One region of the Caballeronia sp. AZ10_KS36 genome, then DNA from elsewhere that is predicted to be linked to it. Evidence: predicted binding sites of a transcription regulator. Region 1 holds the regulator's gene; the other holds the start of a gene.

What was found. The regulator FliA, encoded in region 1, starts transcription of late flagellar genes. The targets are predictions, from matches to a motif close to CTAAAGTTTNNNNNNNNNNNGCCGNTA.
Region 2: the regulator FliA is predicted to act here: its motif matches at 3,736-3,762, upstream of NCR35_RS02010 (flagellin domain-containing protein).

Annotation. Positions count from the first base shown of each region.
Region 1 covers NZ_JALQDQ010000001.1:145,452-156,003, forward strand. Annotated here, with positions in the region: gene NCR35_RS00730 (DegT/DnrJ/EryC1/StrS family aminotransferase) at 1-727, opposite strand, end outside; partial or broken gene NCR35_RS00735 (glycosyltransferase family 2 protein) at 1,073-1,402, shown strand; gene NCR35_RS00740 (O-linked N-acetylglucosamine transferase, SPINDLY family protein) at 2,000-3,853, shown strand; partial or broken gene NCR35_RS00745 (transposase) at 3,922-4,593, opposite strand; gene NCR35_RS00750 (GGDEF domain-containing protein) at 4,966-6,048, shown strand; gene NCR35_RS00755 (RNA polymerase sigma factor FliA) at 6,053-6,784, opposite strand; gene NCR35_RS00760 (MinD/ParA family ATP-binding protein) at 6,805-7,722, opposite strand; gene flhF (flagellar biosynthesis GTPase FlhF) at 7,715-9,496, opposite strand; gene NCR35_RS00770 (thiamine pyrophosphate-binding protein) at 9,805-10,552, shown strand, end outside.
Region 2 covers NZ_JALQDQ010000001.1:424,461-435,012, forward strand. Annotated here, with positions in the region: gene NCR35_RS01995 (sodium:calcium antiporter) at 1-766, shown strand, start outside; gene fliT (flagellar protein FliT) at 888-1,187, opposite strand; gene fliD (flagellar filament capping protein FliD) at 1,221-2,663, opposite strand; gene NCR35_RS02010 (flagellin domain-containing protein) at 2,817-3,641, opposite strand; gene NCR35_RS02015 (HAD family hydrolase) at 3,882-6,302, opposite strand; gene NCR35_RS02020 (aldo/keto reductase) at 6,559-7,509, shown strand; gene rpsU (30S ribosomal protein S21) at 7,887-8,099, shown strand; gene NCR35_RS02030 (hypothetical protein) at 8,212-8,571, opposite strand; gene NCR35_RS02035 (hypothetical protein) at 8,605-9,030, opposite strand; gene NCR35_RS02040 (DNA-3-methyladenine glycosylase I) at 9,455-10,066, opposite strand; gene NCR35_RS02045 (glucosamine kinase nucleotide-binding domain-containing protein) at 10,173-10,552, shown strand, end outside.

The sequences.
Region 1 (10,552 bases):
TATGCTGCAACTGCAAGAGGCCGAAGGCCGCCTGCAGTTCGTTCATTTTCGCGTTGATGCCGGGTTTCACGACGGTGACTTCATCGGCGAAACCGAAGTTCTTCAGATGGTCGATGTGGCGCTTCGTCTTGGCGTCGTGACAGATGATCGCGCCGCCTTCGAACGTGTTGAAGATCTTCGTGCCATGAAAACTGAGCATCGACATGTCGCCGAACTTCAGCACGGACTCGCCCGACTTGCGCACGCCGAACGCATGAGCCGCGTCGTACAGCACGCGCAGGCCATACGTGTCGGCGATCCGTTCGATCTCTTCGACATCGCACGGGTTGCCGTAGACGTGAACGGGCAGGATAGCCGTGGTTTGCGGCGTAATGGCCGCTTCGATCTTGCGCGGATCGAGGTTCATCGTCACGGGGTCGATGTCGGCGAAGACGGGCTTGATGCCGTTCCAGTGCAACGCGTGCGTCGTCGCCACAAAGCTGAACGGCGTCGTGATGACTTCGCCCGTCACTTTCATTGCCTGCAACGCGGTGATCAGCGCGAGGGTGCCGTTCGAGAACAGCGACAGATACTCGACACCCAGGTATTCGCAAAGCGCCGCTTCGAGCTGTGTGTGAAAGGGGCCGCCATTGGTCACCTGCTTGCTGTCCCAGATTTTCTGCAGATACGGAAGAAACTCATCGAGGGGAGGCAGATAAGGCTGGGTGACCGGAACGAGTGTTTGCATGGCAGTCGCGAGTGAGCGGAATGCGCAACGGGCGCACGTCCAATGAAAACGAGAATAGCGTCGGCCATGGCAATCCGATCGATTGATCAAGCGGGTCAAACGCTGCTATTTCGAGGCATGGTTCGCACGCGCGGGGCGCGAGGATCAGCAAGCGAAATTCAGCGCGACATCAGGCGCGACATCGGGAACGAATAAGGACGAAAACGCCTCGCTGTTCCGTGGATGGCGTCGAGCGACCGCTCGCTATTCTGTATGCAAGCCGTCGTGCCATGGATGCCCGGGCGCGGCCATGCAACTTCAGGCTGCCGATGTGCGCCCTCTTTCTCGAACAGGACCCGTTTTTCCATGACCACCGTCAGCATCCTCATTCCCGCGTTCAAGCCGGACTACCTTGCGAAGGCAATCGCGAGCGCGCAGGCACAGAGCTTCGCGGACATCGAAATCCTGGTCGGCGACGACACCGCGGACGGTCGCTTGCGCCCCATCGTCGAGAGCTTCGACGATCCGCGCATTCGCTATTTCCATCATGCCAGCGGGGACGCGCGTCGCAATTCACTGCTGCTGTTCGAACAGGCGCGCGGCGAGTACATCAAGTGGCTCTACGACGACGACCTGCTCATGCCGCGCTCCGTGGAAGCGCTGGTCGACGCCCTGCGTCAGCATCCCGGTTCAGCCATCGCCGTTCATGAGCGCGTCCTGATCGACGCCGACGACAACGTTCTGCACACGCCGCCGGCCCTCGTTCCGGCTGGCCAGATCGCGTTGGTCGAACGTCCGGCACTCGTCGAGCACATGGTCGCGCTGGCGAACAACTTCATCGGCGAGCCTAGCAACATCATGATGGTGCGCGATGCCGTCGACATGTCGACGGTGATGTTGTACCGCGGCTGGGACATCACGTTCCTCAACGACGTCAGCATGTATCTGAACCTCGCGGAGAAGGGACCGCTCGTGCTGCTGGGCGGCTATCTGAGCTGTTTCCGTCGGCATGGCACGCAGAATTCGGGTGTCGCGAGTCCCATTCTCGTTGCGGGCTACTACGAATGGGAAGTGATGGTGCGCGGCGAGGCGGCGGCGGGTCAAATGTCCGCGGAAGCGTTGATGCGCGCGAAAGCGCAACTGACCCGCCTCTACACGCACGGCATCGACACGCTCGGCATGGTCGAATTGCAGGCATTGCGCGACAACCTCGACGAGCTGGTCAAACAGCCGACTGCGGGACTCTATGCGTCCCCGCGTTTTCGCGCCAACGCCGCAATGGCGAACGAAAAGATGCACGCGCGCGCGGCGGCCCGTTTGCGGACGCCGGAAGCCAGTGTGGCCGCCGCCGAAGAGCCGGCGACGACGAATCCCGCTATCGAGGCGCTGCTCGCGCGCGCCGTCGAATGTCATCAGGCCGATCGGCTCGACGAAGCCGAGACGCTGTATCGCGAGATCCTCGCGACAGATCCGAACCACCCCGAAGCGCTGCATCTGCTGGGTCTCGTTGCTCACGCCTTCGGCCAGTACGCGACAGCCTCCGAGCTGATCATGGCCGCCATCGCGGTTCGACCGGCGGCCGCGTTCTATTACAACCTCGGCAACGTCATGCAGGCGGACAACCGGCCTGCTGCTGCCGTCGAGTGCTTCCGCCAGGCGATCGCGCAGCAGCCCGACTATATCGACGCGTACTACAACCTCGGGATTGCACAGCGCGCGATGCACGACCTGAGCGGCGCTGTCGATTCGTTCGTCAAGGTCGTGTCGCTGAAGCCCGATCACGCGCAAGCCTATAACAACCTTGCCGCGACGATGATGGAGCTCGACGAACTCGATGCTGCCGTCGAAGCGTACAGCACGGCCATTGCGTTGCGCCCCGAGTTGCCGGCGCCGCGGAGCAACCGGTTGTTCGCGTCGAATTACTACAGCGGCGTGACGCCCGCCGCGTACCTGGAGGAAGCCAAAAGTTTCGATGAAGCCATCACGCAGGGCGTAACGCCGTACCATGACTGGCTCGTCGAAGCGACGCCCGCGACAGCCCGAGCATTGCGCGTCGGCATTGTGTCGGGCGATTTGAAGGAGCACCCGGTCGGTTCCTTGCTCGAAAGCATCGTGAATCATGTCGATGCAGCCCGAGTGGAGTTGCACGCGTATGCGACGCGCGATGTCGAAGATGCGCTGACGCTGCGCATCCGTTCGCGCTTTGCGACGTGGACGAGCCTCGCGGGCATGACCGACGTTGCCGCCGCCGCACGCATCCGCGACGATCGCATCGACGTGCTGATCGATGCATCGGGTCATACGCAGTTCAACCGCCTGCCCGTGTTTGCGCGCAAGCCCGCGCCCGTTCAGGTGAGCTGGCCCGGTTACTTCGCAAGCACGGGTATGCGCGCGATCGACTACATGCTCGGCGACCGTTACGTGCTGCCCGAAAGCGAGGCACACCACTTCACCGAGCGCGCGTGGCGGATGCCCGACAGCTACTTGTGCTTCACGCCGCCTGCCGAGCCGCTGGACGCGGGCAAGCTGCCGATGCTCGACAACGGACATGTGACGTTCGGCTATTTCGGCAAGCTCGCCAAGATTGCCGATCAGACGGTGGCGCTTTGGTCGCGCGTGCTGCATGCCGTCGCGCATTCGCGTCTGTTCATCAAGGCGCAGAATCTGGATCTGGATCACGCCCGCGAGTCGATCGTCGCGCGTTTCGCTGCACACGGCGTCGATGCATCGCGCCTCATCCTGGAGGACCATTCGCCGCATGCCGAGTATCTCGCCGCGTATCGTCGGGTGGACATCGCGTTGAGCCCGTTCTCGTATCCGGGTCGCACGACGACGGCGGAAGGCCTGTTCATGGGCGTGCCTGTCCTGTGCCTGCGCGGCGAGCGGTTTCTGTCGCACATCTGCGAAAGCATGCTGCATGCGGCCGGTTTGCCCGACTGGATCGCACAGAGCGAAGACGACTATGTCGCGAAAGCCGTGCAGTTCGCCGCCGATGCGTCGCAGCTGCAAGCGCTTCGCAGCGGCCTGCGTGCGCAACTCGTCGCTTCGCCGCTGTGCGACGCGCCTCGCTTCGCGAAGCATCTGGAAGACGCGTTGCATGGCATGTGGGTGGCGCACGTCGCGCCCACTGAAGCTGTGGCGCGTTAGCCAGCGCGTGCCCGGCTGCTCGTCGGCCGGGCGCGAAGGCGTCGTTAATCATTCGGGATGACCGGCCCACCGCGCAGCTTCAGGTGATTGACCACGCGCGGCCAGAACTTCGCGCCTTCGGCCTGCTCGATCCAGAGCCCCGCACGTCACGCGAGCCGTCGCGGCCCAGGCCCGGCGCCATGTAGATCCCCTTGTTGGGGACCACTTCTTCGTCGCCGATCTTGGCCCGCAGCGCGTCGGGGAACACCCACTGAATATATCGGCTCGCGCGGTCGCTGTGCCCATTCGCGCACCTCGTCGATCGCCCAGCCGGCCACCGTGCTGACCAAGTCCGCAGATTGTTCGATGTCGTGCATCGTCACGAGAAAATCGCGGTTCTCCCGGGCGCTCATTGCGCGCGATGATCTCGTCGTCGAAGTCGCCAAAGCGTGGCTCGCCCTTGGCAATGATCACCGGATGGGAGGTCCCTTCTCGGTCGCGCGGAAAGTCGATGTCGAGAAAGTCGTCATGAGTCGTGATGCGCTTGCGGCTGGTGCCGTTGCGGTGATCGTGCTGCGCACCGGCTTAGTTGGCCCTTCTCGTAGCCGGATAGTGCGTCCGCTCGCCGCCGTGCGAGCGCTCGCGGGCCGTTGCTTTTTTATCCGCCCGGTTAAGCGTTTCGTGCGCCAGTCGCCGGATCAGCTCTGGGTCGAGTCCAGTCCTTTGCCCGATTCGATCGTCGGTTCCAGTCCATGCCTCATACACGAGGATTCGGCTAGGCGTCACGGCGCTGGTTCCCGCGCGGGCTCCAAGCAACCCGGACGCCCCCGATCGCAATTGACTCACTTCAACTGGTTTGCCGAAACGGGCACCGGCTTTACCGTCCATGCTGCTTCACCGCTACTCGGCGTATACGAAGGCCGTGCCATCACCTGCTCTACAGCGGCATACGGAAAGAAAAAGACAAGGGGTTGCTGGTTCGATCCCAGCCGGGCGCGCCAAGTCGCACATCTGTCGCCTCGTCGTCATCCCCCACGAACTCAAGCCTCGCACCTGCTTTGCCGTTAACCCTACGGCCGACCGCGCCCATTCCAGGCGCGTCGAACGAACAAAAACAAAATCCAGGGGTTCACATGCAGCAGGCTCACCACCCGCCACGCTGGCCTCATGCCTTCGCATGGGCGGCGCTTCGGCATCCCGAACGCGAACAAGCCACGCTGCGCGTTGTGCTCGGCGCCGTAGTTCTCCTCGCCTACGCCTGTTTCGCGTGGCTCGTCCCTTCGCGCGAAGCGTCGCTGGTCGCGCAAATCGTCGGGCTCTATGTGTTCTACGGCGCAGTCACGCTGCTGATCGTCAGCCGCATGGCGTCGCCATCGAAGAAGCGGCTCGTGGTCACGACCATTGCCGATCAGGCGCTCGTCGGCGCGGCGCTCGCCGCGGGCGGCGAGATCGCTCTGCCGCTCTTGTGGGTCGTCTTCTGGTTTCTGATCGGCTCGGGCTGCCGCTACGGCAAGCGCACGCTCGCCGTCTCCTGCGCCACCGCGATGACGGTCATCGGCGGGCTCGCGCTCTGGCAGCCGTGGTGGAACGCGAACCTGTCCGCCGCGCTCGGGCTCGCGTTGAGCGTGCTGGCGGCATCGGTGTATCTGACCGTGCTCGTCGATCGCCTCGGCAACGCCAATCGCGATCTCGCGCGTCAGGCATCGACCGATCCGCTCACGGGTCTCGCCAATCGCTACGCGCTGGAACACATCGTCAATCGCACGATGTCCGAGGCAACGCAGGACACCGTGCTGCTTCTGATCGACCTCGACGGCTTCAAGGAAGTCAACGATACCTACGGTCACGCGGTCGGCGACGTGCTATTGCAGCAGTTCGCCAACGTGCTCGCCCGCCGCATGTCCAATAGCGACACCGTGGCGCGCCTCGGCGGCGACGAGTTCGTGGTGCTCGCGCATCAGGCGCAGAGCCGCACGGCCGTCCTCGCAATCACCGAAGGCATTCACGCGGCGCTCGCGTCGATCGCGTCGGTGGACGGGCGGCCGGTTTCGGTCTCGGCGAGCATCGGCGCGTGCATGTTGTCCAGCGCGGCCGACGCGCGCCACGCCGACATCCACGCCGTGCTGCGCGCCGCCGACCGCGCGATGTATCGCGCGAAAAGTCTCGGCATCGGCAAAACGGTGTTCGCCGAAGCGCGAGACTTCGAAGCCGGCTAACGTATTACGCTTCGACGCTCGTCCACGACTGCTCGCGCAGCTTGGCGCGCAAACGCGCGACCGCCTGGCTGTGCAGCTGACACACGCGCGATTCGCTCACTTCCATCACCGCGCCGATTTCGCGCAGGTTCAGGCCGCGTTCGTAGTAGAGGCTCATCAGCAGCTTTTCGCGTTCCGGCAGCTTGTCGATGGCTTCGATCAGCGCGCCGCGCAGGCTGTCGTCGAGCAGCGCGGACAGCGGGTCCGAACGGTCGACGCAATAGCGGTCGAGGAACGGCTCGTCGTCGGCGGAGCGGTCGAAGTCTTCGTAGTAGATCAGCTGGCTGCCGTGCAGGTCTTGCAGCATCGACTGATATTCGTCGAGCGGCATCTTCATGTGCTCGGCGATTTCCACTTCGCTCGCGGCGCGGCCGAGGTTCTGCTCGACCTTGTGCACCGCCGATTCCACTTCGCGCGACGTCTTGCGCATGCTGCGCGGCAGCCAGTCGTTGGCACGCAGCTCGTCGAGCATCGCGCCGCGAATGCGCTGGCTCGCGTAGGTTTCGAACTGCGCACCCTGATCTTCCTTATAGCGGCTCGCCGCATCCAGAAGACCGATCATGCCGGCCTGAATCAGGTCGTCGAGATCGACGCTCGCCGGCATCTTGGCGACGAGCTGAAGTCCGAGCCGGCGAACGAGCGGCGCATATTTAGTCAGGACGTCCGACTGTGAGAGTTTGCCTTGGGCGTTGTACATCTGAGTCACCTTAATCTTGATCACATCGACGCCGTACTGGTCAATGCATGACTGGAAAACAACGACGCCATGCGCCCCGTCTCCCGTCCGCCCTTGTCAGCCTCGCCAACCGAAAACCGCGCGTCATTCCGGACCTGCGTCTCGCTCCCGGTCGGGGCGGGACGCATCGGCCAATGCAGAAGCTCCGCCGCGATCTGCCGGTAGTCGCGCGCCGCGGCTGTCGCCGGGAACGCTTCCACCACGCAGCGCGAGAGCTCCTTCGCCCGAGTGACGCGCGCATCCTCGGACACATACCCTGCCTGCACGAGCGACACGGCCAGATACCGGCTCGCGACGCCCGACAGGTTGTCGAACGCGACCGCCGCGTCGGCCGGGTTCTGCACGTGATTCACGAGCACGCGGAACTGGCCGATCGCATGGGCGTAGTGCAGACGCTTGATGCACGCGTACGCCTCGGTGATCGCGGACGCGGCCACCCGCGTCACGATGAGAAAGTCATGCGCCTGCGCCGCGAGCGACGAGAGCGCGCCGTATCGATCGAGCTGCGCGTCGATCAGAACGATGTCCGCCTGACCTTCGAGCAGCGCGCGGCACTGCGCGGCGTCGTGGCTGATGCGTTCGTCGCGCGGCGCGGCGAGCAGCGAGAAGCCGAACGGCGTGCGCGTCACCGCGTCCTGAAGCGCCTCGCGGCCCGACATCACCGCGGCGAGCGCCCCGGCGCCGGACGTACCGGCCAGGCGCGCAGCGGATGCCGCGTTCGCCCGCTCGTCGATCACGAGCACGTCCTTGCCATGCACGGACAGCGCCGCGCCCAGATTCACGACCGCCGACGTGCAGCCGATGCCCGCCGGCCCGCCCGCCACCGCCACCACGCGCGAACCGCCTCGCGTGAGCAGCCTTCTCAGACCTTCAGCCTGATCGAGCACGAACTTATCCAAAGCGGACCTCATGCAGTTCGGTGGTGGCGCGCGCGGACAATGCGGAGAGCAGTGCCGGCACCTCGTCGTCCTGCGGCACGAAGGGCGAACCCTCGCGCGGAATGCAGAACGCGCTCTTGATCAGAAAACGCTTGGTCGCGACGTACAGGTTCTCCGGCACCTTCTGGCCGGTCGAGACGTAATGCACCGGCAGCTTGTAGCGGATGACGGTATCGAGCACGCCGCCGAGATTCGTCGCTTCGTCGAGCTTGGTCAGGATGCAGCCCGCGAGCGGCGGCTGATCGGCCGCGCTCTTGTACGCCTGCACCACTTCGTTGAGCGTGTCGCCGTGGCTGGTCGCGTTGAGCAGCAACAGGCGCTGCACCGGATGACCCGCGCCGCAGAGCATCGAAATCTGGTCGGACACCATGCGATCGCGCTGGCTCATGCCGATGGTGTCGATCAGCACGATGTGCTTGTTGCGCAACTCCGAGAGCGCGAGTTGCAGGTCGGCGGCGTCTTTCACCGCGTGGACCGAGACGCCGAGAATCTTGCCGAAGATGCGCAGTTGCTCGTGCGCGCCGATCCGGTAGCTGTCGGTCGTGAGCAGCGCGACCTTGCTTGCGCCGAAGCGCATCACGCAGCGCGCGGCGAGCTTGGCCGTGGTCGTGGTCTTGCCGACGCCCGTCGGGCCCATCAGCGCGAACACGCCGCCGCGTTCCATCAGCGCGTCTTCGCTCGCCATGACCGGCAGGTTCGATTCGAGCACCTGCTGCACCCATTCCATCGCGTGCTCGGCGCTTTCCATCTCGGGCATGTTGTCCACGACCATGCGCACGAGTTGCGCGGAGAAACCGGCCGCGAACAGGCGCTTGGTGAGGCCGGCGTTGCCCGGGCTGCGGCGCTGGCGCTCGCCCCACAGGAGACCGGAGAAGTGCTCTTCCATCATCTCGCGCATCGACGAGAGCTCGTGCATCACCGTTTCGTTGACGACTTGCTCCATGCGTGCGCGAATCGCGTCGGTCACGACGGCGGCCGCGTTCGCGGGCAGACCTTCGAGCGCATTGTCGGGCGAGGCTTCGGCTTGCGGCGCGCCCGCGTTGATCTTGTGGGCGGCGCGGCGCGCGGCGACTTGCGCGGCTTCGCGCGCCCAGTCGGGCGTGTCGATCTTCGGCTGCGCGGACTCGCGCATCGCGTAGTTGCTCGGCTCGGGTTTGTCGGCGCGCTTCTCGGCACGCTGATCCGCGAGCTTGTCGGCGGCTTTCGCTGCGGATGCCTTCGGCGGCACCGGCACGCCCAGACCGCGAGCGATCGCAGCGGATGCCGACAGCGGACGATTCGACGGCATCGCGGCCTGCTCGGCGATGCGTCGCGCGTGCTCGATCAGCCACGGATTCGACTCGGCCATCGTGCGCGGTGCGTCGTCGGCTTGGGCGTCGCGCGGCGCGTCGCGGTGGTCGAGGTCATCCGTATGGGCTTCAGGATTCGCGCCGAAAACCGACGAGAACACGTCGCCGCTCGCGTAAGGATTCGCGGCGGCCGGTTGCTTCGCGGCCACGGCGGCCGCGGCTTGCGCGAGCGCGGAGCGCGGCGTGGCGCTCGGGAATGCGGCCGGCGCCTGTTCGTGCGCGGCCGGCGAAATGGATGCGATGTCGCGATCCGCCACGCCCACGATCTCGACGGAACCGTCGTCGAGCGTGCGATTCGACAACACCACGGCATCGGGGCCGAGCGCTTCACGAACCTGGCGCAGAGCGTCGCGGCTGTTGGCGCCAATGAATTTACGAATGTTCAAACTTGCCCCCGATGAGGTATGAGACTGCGATCTTTGCGAGGCGGGCGCTGCCGGATGGTTCGGGGCGTCCGCTTTTCAGTGAAGCCATTATTGCGAAGATGCCCTTCGGCCTATCGCGGGATAAAGGGTGGGAAACAGGGGTATTTCGACTGATGGACGACGTCCGGGCGTTCCGGCGGCGCCGAGGCGGGAAAAGATTCCGCTTGGATTTCGCTTCGCAGCGGACAACGGGCCTCGCGGCGGCGTAAGCTTTAGGGCTCAGTGCGCAATGCCGGCTTCGGCCGCAATACAACAGGAGACTTGACCGCATGACCTCCGACGCTTCCTCCGCTCTTTCCCGTCAGACCACCGGCGCGCGTCTCGTCGTGGATGCACTCGCGCATCACGGCGTCGAACGCGTCTTTTGCGTGCCGGGCGAGAGCTTTCTCGCCGTCCTCGATTCACTGCACGACGAGACCGCGCAGATCCAGACCATCGTGTGCCGCCACGAGGCGGGCGCGGCGAACATGGCCGAAGCCGTCGGCAAGCTGACCGGACGGCCGGGCGTCGCCATCGTGACGCGCGGGCCGGGCGCGACGCACGCGTCCATCGGCGTGCACACCGCGTATCAGGACTCGACGCCGATGATCCTGCTCATCGGCCAATGCGCGCGCGACCATATGGATCGCGAGGCGTTTCAGGAGATCGACTACCGCCGCATGTTCGGGCAGATGGCGAAGTGGGTCGCGCAGATCGACGATCCGCGTCGCGTGCCGGAATACATGAGCCACGCGTTCCACGTGGCGACGGCGGGCCGGCCCGGGCCGGTCGTGCTCGCGCTGCCCGAGGACATGCTGACCGAAGCATGCGAAGCCGTGCCGCCCGCGCCGCATTACCAGCGCGTCGCGGCGTCGCCCGCGCCCGCGCAGATGGAGCGGCTGCGCGATCTGCTGGGGAATGCGAAGAAGCCGTTCGTGATCGCGGGCGGCAGCGGCTGGACCGAAGCGGCGACGCAGGATTTCGCCCGCTTCATCGAGCGATGGCAACTGCCGGCGGGCTGCGCGTTCCGCTTCCAGG
Region 2 (10,552 bases), 280 kb from region 1:
GCCGCTCATGCTCGCGACGCTTTCGACGTTCCTGATGACGCTCGCCATCGTGAAATCGCGTGGCTTGCGCGGCGTGATCGAGCCGGAGCGCAGCGGCTTCACGCGCGACCTCAACTTCTTTCTGATCGCGTTCCTGATCGCGGCCGGCGCGATGTTCGTGCCGCATCACGCATGGCAAGTACGTGCGCTGTTCGCGGCGGGGCTCGTCGGTCTGTACGTGATCTATGTGATCTCGACGTTCAGGGCGTCGGCCAATCTCGTCGAAAGCGGACACGGCACCGAAGCGCCCGAAACGCTCTTCATCTCGCGCGTCGGATTGAAGACGAATCTCGGCTCGATCATGCTGCAATTTCTGATCGGCATCGTGTTGCTGGTGGGCGGCGCCAAGGGCTTCATTCACGGCGTCGAGGGCGTCTCGCAGGCGCTCGGCGTTTCGGCGCTGCTGCTGTCGCTCATCATCATTCCGATTGCGACCGAACTGCCCGAAAAGGTGAACAGCATTCTGTGGGCGCGGCGCGGCAAGGACACGCTCGCGTTCGGCAACATCACCGGCGCGATGGTGTTTCAGGGCACGTTGCTGCCTTCCATCGGCATCATGCTGACGCCGTGGGAGCCTCGCGTCGAAGTGCTGACCGGCGTGCTCATCACGCTCGCGGCGGCGGCGTGGCTGCGTTTTCATGCAAGAGGGAAGGGCGTCGCGTTGTGGGCGCTGCTCGGCAACGGCGTGCTGTACGCGGCGTATCTGACGTTGACGCTCGGCCGGTGATACCCCGTCGCGCGCCAATAAAAATGCCCGCGCGAGGCGGGCATCGAGAGCGAAGCTGCGTCATCACATCGACGCTTGGTTGTTGTTGTTAGTCTGTATAACGGCGCGGGACAGCGAAACTTTAGAGCCGCGCCGTTTGTTGATAACGGCTTGCTGCGTCGATGCGCGCGGTCGCCTCGCGAAAGTTCTTGCCGAGCGACATGCGCGCGGCTTGCGCCGTTTGCATCAGCGCGGCATCGAGCGTCTGGATATCGCTCGCGGCCTGCAACGTGGCCGGATCGAGGTCGTTCTGCAATTGCATGATGATCGGCGAACGCAGTTCGGACAGGCGCGCCGCTTCGATCCAGTCGCCTGCGGCTGCGGCTGCGGCCATGGCGCGCGTGAGCGATACCGCGTTGGTCAGCATGTCTTGTTGGCTCACATCTTTCTCCGTGCGAATCGGCTGACGCCTGCGTTACTTGTTGGTCGCGAGCGCGCCGGCGCTGTTCGTGCCGCCGAAAAGCTGCGTCAGGTACGTCGTGTTGCTTTGCATCGTCGCCATCAGCGTGTTCAACGCCGTGAACTGCGCGTTGTATTGCGACGTGAGGCTGTCCGCGTAGGTCTGCAGCTTCGCCGTCTGATCGGTCAGGCTCTTCAGGTCCGCATTGATCGCGGTCGTGCGCGTATCGATGATGCCGCCCGACTGCAGGAACGACGTGATCTTCGAATTGAGCTGCGTGCCGATGCCGTTCGTCTGGTTGAACAGCTGGCCCACGCGCGTCGCACTGTTCGACAGCGCCGTGGAAAGCGTCGAATCGTCGATGGACAGCGTGCCGTCGTCCTGAAGATCGATGCCGATCGAGGCGAGGTTCGTCGATGTCGACGTCGAACCGGAGCCGGAAGTCACGCCGCTCGTGATGATGTTGGACAGCGTGCTCTGAATGCTCTGGAGCATGGAGTCGCCGAGCAACACGCCGCCCTGCGAGCCGGCGCTTTTCGTGGAGTCGAACGACGACAGCGCCGCGGCCTGGCTCACGAACGAGTTGTACGCGTCGACGAATGCCTTGATCGTGCTCTTTTCCGTGGTGGTGTCGGACGAGACGGTCAACGTCTGCGTCGATCCGGCCGCAGCCGATGCCAGATTCAGCGTCACGCCGCCGATCGCGGTCGTGAGCGTGTTGGTCGAGCTGGTGACGGCCGTGCCGTCGACCGTCAGCGACGCGTCCTGCGCCGCCGACGTCTGCGTGTAGTTGCTGCTGCCCGCGCTGTACGAAAGCGACGAGTCGACGCCTGCGCCGGCCGTGACCGAAATGGTGTTGGCGGCGCCCGTCGTCTTCGACGCGAGCACGAGATGCTGACCGTCGTTGCCCGTGACGATGGTCGCGCTGATGCCGGGGTTGTCGCTCGCAGAATTGATCGACGAGGCGATGCTCGCAAGCGTGTCGGTGCCGTCGAGCGTCACGTTCATCGAACTCGATCCGAGCGAGAGCGTGAGCGTGCCCGTGCCGAAGGTGTCGGTGGCGGCGTGCGCCGTCGACGAAATCTTTTGCGCGCTTGCAATGTTATTGACCGTGATCGCATACGAACCGGCCACCGCGCTCGTGCCTGCCGTCGCCGTGAGTCCGCTGCCGCTTGCGGTGGCGGTGTACGCGGCGAGTCCGGTGCCGTCGGAAAGACTCTTCAGCGAAGTTTGCAGCGACGACAGCGCGGACTTGATCTGCGAGACGGCGGACAAGAGCGTGTTGTCGCTCGCCGTCTTGTTGGCGATCTGCGTGGCCTGAGCGGTGGTTTTCGCGGTGACGAGCGAGGAAACCAGCGTGGAGACATCGAGCGTGGAGTTCGTCGCGCCGCTGATGATGGACTGCGCGGCAGCGGCCAGTGTGGCGCTGACGTCGGTACTCGAGGTGGTGGTGGTCATCGGATGCTCCGGACGGACTGCCGTTTCTGTTTGCGAGCTTTCGTGAGCACAGCGCGGCTGATGACTGTCGCTGCGCTAACGAAAGCTGGGAGGCGGGCCTCCCAGTGAACTGCGCAACCCCGCCCATGTTGCGGCGGGGTAGGTCACATGCGCTTAGCCGAGGAGCTTCAGCACTTGCTGCGGCATCGAGTTCGCTTGCGCGAGAACCGAGATACCCGCTTGTTGCAGCACTTGAGCCTTCGACAGGTTCGCCGTTTCTTGAGCGAAGTCTGCGTCGGTGATGGCCGACTGTGCAGCGTTCAGGTTGGTCGACTGCGATTGCAGGCTGGTAACGGCCGACGTGAAGCGGTTCTGTTCAGCGCCGAGCGTCGATTGCAGCGTGTTGACGGTGTCGAGCGCCGTGTCGACCAGGCCGATCACGGACTGCGCGCCGCTTGCCGTGGAGATGTCGACCGATGCCGAGCCGAACAGGCCGGTCTGGCTCATCGCGGTGCTGCCGAAGTCGACGCTCAGCGTCTGGTTCGCCACTGCGCCGATCTGGAAGGCCACCGTCGAGACCGAGCCGGACAGCATGGCTTGGCCGTTGAACGTCGTCTGGCTCGACACGCGGTCCAGTTCGCCGAGACGCTGGGTCACTTCCGTCTGGAGGTAGCCGCGCTGCGTGTCGGAGAGCGAACCGTCGGCTGCCTGAACGGCCAGCTGGCGAATACGCTGCAGGTTGTCCGTCGTGGAGCTGAGGCCGCCCGACGCCGTTTGAATCATCGAGATCGCGTTGTTCGCGTTCGACACGCCCTGGTTCAGCGCGTTGACATACGACGTCATGTTCGTCGAAATCGCGAGACCAGCTGCATCGTCAGCTGCGCTGTTGATGCGCTTGCCCGACGAGAGGCGGTTAATAGCCGACGACAGCGCGCTTTGCGAACCTTGCAGGTTCTTTTGCGTCGTTTGCGACAGGGTGTTGGTGTTGATGTTCAACATTTCAAATTACCTCGTTGGTAAAGGCGCTACTAGTCTGAGTCTGAATGCGGCGTCGCGATGTTTAATGTGTTTCGCTGACTGCCTTACCTAAGGATTTCGGCCCACGGGAAAGAAACTTTAGGCCGAAGATCGAATGCGATTCGAATTTTCACGGAGTCTGCCGGCGCCTTGGCCGGCAGGGTTAAAAGCAATTACGGCCGGGTCGGCTACACCTTTATAGGCAGCCGGCCCGCTACATCTTCATGAAGCCAGTGCGACCTCGGCCGTCTGAACCCAGGAAAGCGGGCGAAACGTCAGGCGCATCAATTGCCGCGTCTTTCCGGCCATTGCAGGCACATAGATGAGTCCGTTCGGCGACATCTCGAACATGCCGGGTTCGCGCTCGGTCATGCCGTCGTAAATGATCTCGCTCCCAGGCGAGAGCGCGCGCTGGCGGTCGAACTCGATACGCGTATCCAGCGTATCGGCGGGGAAGGTTGTCGCCGAGGCGATCTGCATCCAGCTCATCTCCTTGCCCAGCATGAGCGCGACGTCGAAGTCGGAAATGGGCACGACGAGCGAATAGAAGCCGTCGTAAGTCGCGCGCGCGGTCAGCGTCTCGGTCGCGGTTTCATTGCCGCGCACGAAAAGCGCGGGAATTCGCGTCTCGCGGTACGTCGTATCGTCGACGGTGAAGTCCAGCCGGTGACGGCGCACGGCCATTAGAAAAATCGCCTGGTCGATGCCTGCGTGGCGCATTTCGTACGGATAACCCGGACGAAATCCCTTGCCGATGCTGCGCATATAAAACGGTCCGCGCTGACGAAGCCCTTCGATGCCCGCGTCGTTATCGGCGACGTTGAATGCGTGAATGGACGCCCCGTTGATCTCGAACACCGTCTCGTTGCCGCCGGCCACTTCGTCGCGGTCCGGGAGATACAGTAGGCGAGCGAGGCAGATGGCCGCATCGAGGCGTAGTCGTTCAGGCGTCAGGCGGGGAAAGCTGGTGGCCGGCATCGCGGCCATATCGCGGACAAAGCGCACGCAAGCATCCTGAATCTCGCCGCTTTGCGCGATTTGCTTCTCGCTTTTCGCGGATTGGTTGAGAAGCGGCGTGCCGTCGTCCTTGAAGTCATAAACGCTGCCGGTTTTGAGCGAGCACATCTGCTCGAAATGGCCAATATGCGCGATCAACATCTCCATCACGTTTTCATCGGCCCAGCGGCTGTCGACGACGCCCGCGCGATCCGCACGCCAGCCGGGTGTATCCAGAGAAACGAGATAGCGCCCGACGATCTCCACGTCGTAATACTTCTTGAACAGCTTGCCGAGCGAGCGCTGGATGGAACCGTAGTAACCCAGGTCCACGATCACGAGCGTGTCGCCGCGCTCCAGTCCGACGGTGCGCTGCAGATGGCGAAAGAGCCGCTGACGAAGCGCCGCGCTGCGTTCGATGATGAGCTTCACCATGCGCGGTTCCAGCACGAGACGCCGGAACGTCTGCAGCGGATTGGCAGACGCGTTTGCCTCGGCGAGCAGTTTGCCGGTTTCCTTGGGCGGCAGTTGCAGTTGGTCGGCGCCGAACTTCATCATCTGCGGGTTGATGACCTCTGTACTCAGATAACGCTCGATGGCCTCGCGGCTGTCGAAGGTCGAACCGGCGGCGACGAACCGCCCGACGTACGCTTCGTTGCCGATCGGGCCGCCGTGCAGCGCTTCGCATGCCCGATGAATGAGATGCCCGTCGCGCAGCAGAAACGCGAGCTTGTGCGGTCGGCCACGCGCTTTCAGATCCTCATGCGTGTCCAGCACGAAGCGCGCGAATGCGTGCATGATCGGGCCGACCGACCAGTAGCCGATGCGCTCGTTCGTGCTCATGTCGCGGCCCTGTTGCAGGGAGCGCATCGCGTGATGCAAGCTCGGCGCGGGCTTCGTCGCGCGGATCGACGGAAACAGCACCCGCGCGGCCATCAGTCGCTGTCGGTCCGCTTTGTGCATCTCATCGTCGCGCTGCTGGAAGTGCAGTACGCCGATGCCCATCTGCTGTGGAACGGCCCAGTCCGCGTACGGGTTGTCGCCGGTATGGAGAATCTCCGACGGCGCGACGCCCAGCCGTTCCGTCACGACATTCCAGAGTCCCGTGGATTTCGAGACACCGAATTCGGACGAACAGAACACGACGTCGATGAGCGATTCGAGCTCCGGTGCGGTTGAAAAGAGAATGCGGCGCAATTGCGCCTCTGAGTAATAGGTATCGCTGACGATCGCCGTGCGCAGGCCGCGAGTTTTCGCCTCGCGCAGCAGCCCGAGCACCGGCTCGAAGATGAAGCCGATCTCGATCTCTTTCTCGACCTCGCGCTCGGCGAGCGCGCTCACGGTTGCCTCGTCGGCGTGAGGCGCGGCTTCGGTATAGATCTGTTCGAGCCTCGCCTCGCTCTTGCGGGTTGCGAAGTAGTTGTTCTTACGCGCTTCGGATTCGGCCATCGTGCGCACGCGGGCGCTCACGCCGTGTTCGACGAAGAGCGGATCTTCGGCCAGCGCGTAGTAAACGTCGACCGGTTCCTGTACGGCGCGCCAGAAGAGCGTGTCGAAACAGTCGAAGGTGGCGACCGTATGCGACGGCGCGCGCGCCGACCACGTTTCGGCCAGCTGATCCGGAAGGACGTTCTTGTCTGCTTGCATGTGATGGACTCCGCAGCCCGCGACGGCGGGCCTGCTTTGATGGTTTTGGTGCGTCGGGCGTCTGCAGCGGGTCGTTCCTGTCCGCCTCGGCATCAGCCTCTGTGATGTGTCGACGATGTTAGATGCTTGCGCCAGAACGAAAGCTCGGAACAAGCCCAGCTTTGGGCTCCATTTCGGCGCATGAGCGATGCGCGCGGCAGCGTCGCGCAATGTTGCGTATCCTTCCCGAACGTCCTCTACTCCCGCGGAGTACCCCATGCAAACTCGCAGCATCGGCACATCGGATCTGAAGGTCGCGCCGCTCGTCTTCGGCGGCAACGTGTTCGGCTGGACGGCGGACGAACGCACGTCGTTCTCCATCCTCGACGCGTTCGTCGATCACGGCCTCGATTTCATCGACACGGCGGACGTCTATTCCGCGTGGGTCGAAGGGCACCACGGCGGCGAATCGGAAACGATCATCGGCAAGTGGTTCAAGGAGAGCGGCAAGCGCCACAAGGTCGTGCTCGCGACGAAAGTCGGCATGCTCGGCACGCGCGCCGGGCTTTCGGCGGCGAACATCTCGGCGGCCGTGGACGATTCGCTGCGGCGTCTCAAGACCGATTACATCGACGTCTACTTCTCGCATCTCGACGACGACAAGACGCCGCTCGACGAAACGCTCGGCGCCTATCAGAAGCTCATTCAGGCGGGCAAGGTGCGGGTGATCGGCGCGTCGAACTACACCGGCGCGCGGCTGGAAGAAGCGCTGAAAGTGGCGAAGGAATCGTCTCTGCCGGCGTACCAGATCCTTCAGCCGGAGTACAACCTCTACGACCGCGAAGGCTACGAGACGGACCTCGAACCCGTCGCCGAGGCGCAAAAGATCGCGGTCGTCACGTATTTCAGCCTGGCAAGCGGCTTTCTGTCCGGCAAGTACCGCTCCAAGGAAGACATGCAGGGCAAGGCGCGCGGCTCGCGCGTCGAGAAGTATCTGAACGAGCGCGGCCTCAAGATTCTCGATGCGCTCGACGAAGCCGCGAAGCGCCACGACACCACGCCGGCGACCATCGCGCTCGCGTGGATCATCGCGCGGCCGAGCGTGACCGCGCCGATCGCGAGCGCCACGTCCGTGCAGCAACTGGAGAGCCTTGCGGCGGCCACGCGCCTCGAGCTCGATCCGGAGGAAGTGGCGGAACTGGACGAAGCCAGCGCCTGGCAGAAATAAATCTGTTGCATCAACGAGTTGCCGTGCTTCGAAGAGTTGGCACGGGCGCGGTGTTCTGGTAACATCGCGCCCGAATCGAGAAATGTGCCCGATTTTTCGGCCGATTTTTGCGCCGCTCCGCTGAAAATGACAACGTCAAAACGTTAATCGCCAGCGGAGAACGGCGCCGAAAGTGTGCGTTCAGGCGGTCCTTTCGTGCGCACATGCCGCTTTGCGGTTGAATCCCAACTCTCTCTTTTCCGGCCTCCGTGGCCGCTTTGCTCGTGTCCGCTGCGCCTTTTTGCGCCTTCTTACGCCCGGCGGACGATCGGAGTGCCGGCGCGCGGCGGGTTTTTCCGTTGCGCACTTAGAAATACGTTTAGCAAATCAGGATTGTCATGACCACTATTGTTCTCAAAGAAAACGAGCCGTTCGATGTCGCGATTCGGCGTTTCCGCCGCACCATCGAAAAGAATGGCCTGATCGCAGAACTGCGCGAGCGCCAGTCCTACGAAAAGCCGACCACCGAGCGCAAGCGCAAAAAGGCCGCGGCCGTTGCCCGCCTGCGCAAGCGCCTGCGTAGCCAGATGCTGCCGAAGAAGATGCACTAAAGCGTCTTTACGCCGGGCCGGTTTCTTTTCGGTCCGCGAAGGCAAAACGGCGGTGCGACCCGTGAGGGCGCACCGCCGTTTTCTTATTGCGGTCTGTTATTGCGGTTTCTGCTCAGGCGAACGCGTGCCGCTTAGCGAGTGCGCCCAGCAAGCGCGGCCACTCGTCCACGCTGGCGTCGTCGTGAATCTGCTCCAGTTCGATCAGGAGGTCGATGATGACCGGATCGTAAGCATTCACATTCGACGCATACAGCGCGCGCAGCAGCTTGCCGTCGTGCGCGTGCCGGTAGTACGAGATACCGACGCCTTCCAGCTCCGCTTCGTAGACATCGTCACGCACCAGCGATCCGATCGCGCACTTGCGGCCGTACGTGCCTCTCAGGCGGCACGACCCGTTGTCATCTTCCGAGACGGCGCGCTGCGCCAGCAAATGCGCGCTCACGCGGTGGAAGATCTCGTTCGAGCTCAACATCGTGACAGGGCTCAACATACCGCACCCGCACCGTTACGCAGCCGTTTTCAGAAGCTCGGCCGACAGACCGAACTGCCGCGCGATCGACGTGAGACGCTCGCGCCACTCCCATTTGCCGAAAACGTCGTGCACGTTCTGCAGGCACGAGAGCAGTTCGACCGTGGTCGGATCGAAGACGTTGATGCGCGCGCGCAGCAGAGCGCGTTTGAGCGCCGCGACGCCGACATCCATGTACGCCGGCACCGACTCGGGCGATTTCCCGATATAGCGGATCGGCACGCCTTCCATTGCCGTCACGTAGTCGCGCGGCTTGATGAGACTGCCGACCGGGCAGCCGCCGCAGTAACCGCGATAAGCGCCGCCGCCATGAGGCAGCAAAGCGGCTTGTCCCTGCGAGAAGAGATGCTGCACAGCGTTGTCAAAAATCTCCTGATGCGTCAGGAAGTTCAGGCTTTTCATGATCTTTCTCCCCTGCGCCCCTGCGCAGCGGCCATGCGTTGAGTTTCGAGCAACCTGCACTGCGGCGTCGGACGGCGCGCACGCCGACCGGCTACTGCTTCGAGCACGTTGTTTTTCCCGGCCTAGAGACACGCGCTTTCCCGTGTCCGTGCACTCGCGGCGGATCTCTCCACTCAGTGAACGATCCGCACACCGTCAGTTATAACGGCACGGCTCGGTAAAAAGGTGCGGTAGCGCACGCGAGAACGCCATTTTTACACGACACGGACGTTCGTGCAGTGCGGCAGAAGCAGGGTCCGCGCTTGCAGCGGCGCGGCTTGCGGCATGCTTCACTGCAAAAAAACCCCTGCGATAAGGACTTTCCCTAGTGAACGCTCTTTTGCCGGAGAAATGTTGCCAAAAAGCAAAAATCGCCTGAATCGGATCAAGTTGAAGGTGTCGTTTTTTCCGGCGCTTTGCGCTTCGTCCTCGGCTTGACGCGCGAGATACAGCCGACGGCATGATCGTTCACCATGCCCGTCGCCTGCATGAAGGCGTAGCAGATGGTCGTGCCGACGAACTTGCAGCCGTACTGCTTCAGCGCTCGGCTCAGGGCGTCGGACTCGGGCGTGGAGGCGGGCGTCGGATTGTTCGCGTCGCGCGGCGTGTCGATAGGCGCACCGTTCACGAACGACCACACGAAGTCCGCGAAGGAGCCATGCTCGGCCTGAATGCGCTGAACCGCTTGCGCATTGATGACGGCGGACGCGATCTTCGCGCGGTTGCGAACCACGCGCGCATCGCCGACGATCCGCTCGATGTCCGCGTCCGTGAAGCGCGCGACCTTGTCGATGTCGAAGCCCGCGAACAACGCGCGGTAACCCTCGCGCTTGTTGAGAATCGTCGACCACGAAAGACCGGCCTGCGCGCCTTCCAGCACCAGCATTTCGAAGAGATGACGGTCGTCGCGGGACGGGACGCCCCATTCGGTGTCGTGGTAATGCGCCATGGCGTCGGTGGTGGCCCAGGCGCAGCGTGTCGGTTCGGTGGCTGCCATTGCAAATCCTCGTTTCGGTCGCGCCAGCATAGCCGAACGCGATTGCCGCGCCACTCTGCCATTCGGCTAATTGGCGCGCGCCGCTCACGCCGCTATGCTTGCGGCCATGAACACTTCCACTAGCACTCTCACGCAAGCCGAATTCAACGGCTTCCTGCTCGGCATCGACGGCGGCGGAAGCGGCACGCGCGTGATTCTCGCCAACGCGCATGGCATCGAACTGGCCCGCGCGAGCGGCGGTCCTTCGGGTCTGGCGCTGGGCGTCGAAGAGGCGTGGCGGTCTATCGGCGATGCGTGCAAACGTGCTTTTGATGCCGCCGGTCTCGCCTTCGACTGGCGCGCCTGTTCGCTCGGCTGCGGCCTCGCGGGCGTCAACAACGCGGACTGGCTCGCGGCCTTTTTGAGCACGGCGCCGCCGGTCCGCGCGTTGAGCGTGGAAAGCGACGCATACACGACAGTCCTCGGCGCGCACGGCGGCGGACCGGG